Regions from separate parts of the Psychrobacter jeotgali genome, predicted to be linked through region 2. Evidence: riboswitches for the same ligand, from Rfam matches in the RefSeq annotation. Region 2 holds a riboswitch; the other holds the start of a gene.
What was found. Region 2 has a riboswitch for thiamine pyrophosphate ahead of tenA (thiaminase II). Riboswitches for the same ligand answer to the same signal wherever they lie in the genome.
Positions count from the first base shown of each region.

Region 1 (2,209 bases), 390 kb from region 2:
CCTAGATGTACGCCATCTAGTTTGGCTTTTTTAGCGATAGCTACCCGATCATTGAGTAATAGGGGTACTCGTCCTGCGATAGCTTCTTTAAGCGCACAGGCTGTTAGGTATAACTCCTCATCATCGGCTTGTTTGTCACGCAGTTGTACCATGGTGACCCCGCCATCAATAGCAGCGCAAACAGTATCAATTAAGCCATATTCATTACACATGGCAGCGTCAGTCACCAGATATAAGCTTAACGCTGAGCTGGGTTTGCTCATATTGTTAGCGTTTATTTCATGAGTGTTATTTGTCATATTTTTTACCTTTTTTTATAATACTCTAATCTCAACTAGCAAAATATATCGGCGTAGGCTGGTGCTTTTAGCCCAGCTTGCATGTTGAAAATTAGGCTTTTATAGAAGTCACCTTGGCATTTTTGGCTACATTATCTGCATCCAAGCTATGTAGCGCATCTAAAAAATGCACATAAAAGCTGCCAGGGCCTTGCGCCTGCTGGGCGGCAACTTCTCCTGCCTGACCGTAATAGCATAGTGCGCTGATGGCTGCCGCTGCGAAATTATCACGATTGGCACCTACAAACCCGCCCAGCAGTGCCGTGAGTGCACAACCCAAGGCAGTGACATCCTCCATCATAGGCACCCCATGATGAACTGACCATTGCTGGGTGCCATCAGTTACCCAGTCAATCTCACCGGTGACAATGACCACCTTGGCATGCTGCGTTAAAGCTTCTGCGGCTAGCTTTGCCGATTCGACAGTATCGCCGCTGTCAGCGCCTTTGCTTTGGCTGCTCATGCCTGCTAACGCCAAAATCTCCGAAGCATTACCACGGATTATGTCAGGTTTAAATCTCAATAATTGCGCACAGCTTTGCTGGCGATAGCTGGTGGCACCTACCGCAACGGGGTCAAACACCCAAGGAATATTATGTTGATGAGCGACTTCTGCTGTCGCTAACATACCGGCTAACCCTTCTGGCGATAAGGTACCGATATTGATGGTAAGCGCTTGAGCCAAGCGCACGAATTCAGGCGCTTCTTCTAAAGCCCAAACCATGGCAGGCGAACAGCCAGCGGCCAAAAGAACATTGGCTGCGGTATTCATAGCGACAAAGTTAGTGATGTTTTGCACCAAGGGTGCTTGCGTTTGAGTTGCGGTAAAACAAGAATGAATCAATTGAGGCTGCATTTCCCCTCCATAAATAAATGGCAGGCGAGAAAATACATAGAATCATGAATAATACGATGATTGCTATACACTCCCTACGCCAGTACGAGCTGGATCAGGTTCAAAGGGTACTTCTCAGCCTTGCGGCGCCCCTGTGAATAACGTTATAAAACATCTTACTCAACTTATGAGAGTAATACAACCCTTAGCTGAGTAAGTAGAAAAAGGTATAAGATTAAAAAATTAAAGGTTAAAGCGAGTCGCTCAAGGAGTTATAGTCACTATTGCCGTCGTTGATGGTGCCAAATACTTCGGCGCGATTGACAATCTCAGTCGCCCAAGCCCGGTGAGTAGCAGGCTCTAGCATAGTATTGTTATACTTAAATACTGCCTTGGCCTCACTATGCAGTATCGCTTGCGCCTCATCCAAGATACTCATCGGTACGCAGTAAGCTTGCTGGACTAAAGCGATTTGGCTCGGATGAATGACGGTCTTGCCCACCAATCCCAAGCTGACATCACGATCAAGCTCCTGCATAAATAGTACCGGCTCATCCAAGTATTCGAATACTGGCGCTGATAAATAAAAGCCGTGCGGCACAAAGCAGCCTAGTAGCTGATAGGCAAGAGTACCGATAGGCGTATCATAGACGATGCTATTCTTAGGACGACGCAAACGCAGAGCCGCAAATAAATCATTGCCGCCGATACGTAGGGCAAAGACAGGCTGGCTAAAAGCTTCTTTAAAACCGATCGCCAACTCTTGATTGTGATGCGGATTAAAAACCGCAGCGGTCTCGAGAGTCGGCATCAATAGCTGATGATCGCTTAGGTTCTGACAAGCCATGCGCCAATTAGATAAACTATACATATCTACTTTAGGCAACACAAAACCGTCGAGCAGGTCGATATGTTCAAAGTCTGCTAGCTTTTGCAGCATAGTCGGATTACGTGGACGTACAAATACTAAAGGTCGTGTCGGCTGGAGGGTTTGATGGGTCTGCTGCTCTGTTTGACTATCAGGCTGTTTTGAAGG
Region 1 covers NZ_CAJHAF010000001.1:1,448,572-1,450,780, reverse strand. Annotated here, with positions in the region: gene thiE (thiamine phosphate synthase) at 1-299, opposite strand, end outside; gene thiM (hydroxyethylthiazole kinase) at 391-1,194, opposite strand; TPP riboswitch at 1,249-1,337, opposite strand; gene JMX18_RS05745 (HpcH/HpaI aldolase/citrate lyase family protein) at 1,424-2,209, opposite strand, start outside.
Region 1: another riboswitch for thiamine pyrophosphate. It lies ahead of thiM (hydroxyethylthiazole kinase); the one in region 2 lies ahead of tenA (thiaminase II).

Region 2 (2,209 bases):
GCTACATAATCCCCTTGGTCATAGCCTTCAATGACCTCTTGCACCTTGTCATTAGCGTACATCGGATGGGTAAGCAAGGTTTGGGCATACTCAAGATCTATAAATCCATTGGCTTGCATCAGCTTAATTTTCTCATCAGAAGTACGCCAATTGGCGGATTTTACCAGCTCGATAGGATAAGGATTAGCGGGTGTGATGTGCTCGAGTAGGGGGTGTGACCATGTATCCAAAGAGCCTGCCAAGTTGTATAAGCTGGCAAAGCCGCTTTCTTTTGGCACATCGATAAGGATCAGCTTACCGCCAGATTTTAACGCCGCAAACGCCTTTTTAATACATAAGTCTAAATCACTGATATAGCTGACACTGCCATTAAATAGAATAATATCAAATTTGTCAGGCTCAATTTCATAAGTTTCAGCGGGGCTGATATCGACTTTTAAGCCTCGTTTTTTGGCAATGGCGGCCATATCTGCTGAAGGTTCAACACCATAGTGGATAGAGAGGTCATAATCCTTTAATAATAGCATCTCAAACAGTCCGCTACCGCAGCCTATAGATAGGGTAGTGCTATCTTTAGTTAAGAAGTGAGCAACCAGTTTGAGTTCGCTGGCAAGCAAATTTTGATTATCAAGAAACCAGCTATCGTATGCATTAGCATGTTCGTCAAATACGGCCATAATATTTCTCCTGAGTAGTATTGTTGACTTAAATAAAAGGGGCAGGTTTGCTATCTAACTATCTAATAGCTAGTTATTTAGGCAATCTCTAAAGCCATCTGCCAAAAATTAACCTCCATACGCGCGGCGGTATTAAACAGTTGTTGCAACTTATCGCCTTGAGAAGGGCTTACTGATCCCAGTAGCTCATTAATATGGTTTTCGTTTTGGACAGTAATGGCTTGAAACTCATCGCTGGCAAATACATCAATCCACGGCTGATAGGGGTTATCAGGGAGGAAGCCTTCTGCTTGAAGACGTTTACCAATCTCACCATAGCCCATCAAACAAGGGGCGATAGCAGCATAGAGCTCAGCTAAAGAGCCTGACATGGCCGCATCTAATAAGTAGCGGCTATAGGCAATAGTCGCTGTAGATTCTGCAGTGCTTTCTACTTCCTCAATACTCACACCCCATTGGTCACAAAAATTTAAATACATGCCGATTTCTAAATCTAGCATGGCATTAATGCCAGCTTGACCAAGACGCATTTGTGCCAAAGTGTCGCTTTTATAAACACTCAAAGCCATCACACGTGTATATTGCAGCAAATACAAGTAGTCCTGCTTCAAGTAATGGCGAAAGCTGTCTTTGGGCAGAGTACCGGTAGCCAATTGATTGATAAAGTCATGATGAAGGTAATCATCCCATGCGGGACAATTATTACGGAGGGTTTGATAGTCCATAGCGCTCACTTACTTATAAAAAAATAATGGTATTCAGTAAGCAGCTGATAAGAAACAACGAAGAGCGGGCACAAAAAAGCCCTACCGGTTTATGTTATATAAACTGGCAAGGCATAATTGAGTGTCAATTGGGAAAATCTCACGCTTGTTTCCTACGTCAGTGCTAACTGCATCAGGTTCGCGGGTATCTCTCAGCAATGATTTTAGATTTTTAAATACTAAAATCAAAGCACCCCGACAAGGTTTTAATCGATCAGGCTATGATAAACGAATCCAGCTACTCTTAGCAAGAGGTAGGCGTATTATAAACAGGCACAAAAAAGCTGAGCAATGGCTCAGCTTTTTTGTGTTTAAATATCGTTAGATAGCTTAGTCGTTTTCTAAGAAAGAACGCAGATGCTCAGAGCGTGAAGGATGACGCAGTTTACGCAGGGCTTTTGCCTCAATTTGACGAATACGCTCACGGGTTACATCAAACTGCTTACCGACTTCTTCTAAAGTATGATCGGTTGGCATATCGATACCAAAGCGCATTTTTAGCACGCGTGCTTCACGTTCAGTTAGGTTACTCAGTACATCACGAGTTGCTTCTTGTAGGCCCGCCGCTGTTGCGTCATCAACAGGGCTTGAGATCGTACCATCTTCAATAAAGTCGCCTAAATGTGAGTCTTCATCATCACCGATAGGGGTTTCCATAGAAATAGGCTCTTTGGCAATCTTAAGCACTTTACGTACCTTGACCTCGTCCATCTCTAAGCGTTCGCCTAATTCCTCAGGCGTCGGCTCGCGTCCCATTTCTTGTAATAA
Region 2 covers NZ_CAJHAF010000001.1:1,058,825-1,061,033, reverse strand. Annotated here, with positions in the region: gene JMX18_RS04285 (class I SAM-dependent DNA methyltransferase) at 1-677, opposite strand, end outside; gene tenA (thiaminase II) at 755-1,402, opposite strand; TPP riboswitch at 1,535-1,649, opposite strand; gene rpoD (RNA polymerase sigma factor RpoD) at 1,772-2,209, opposite strand, start outside.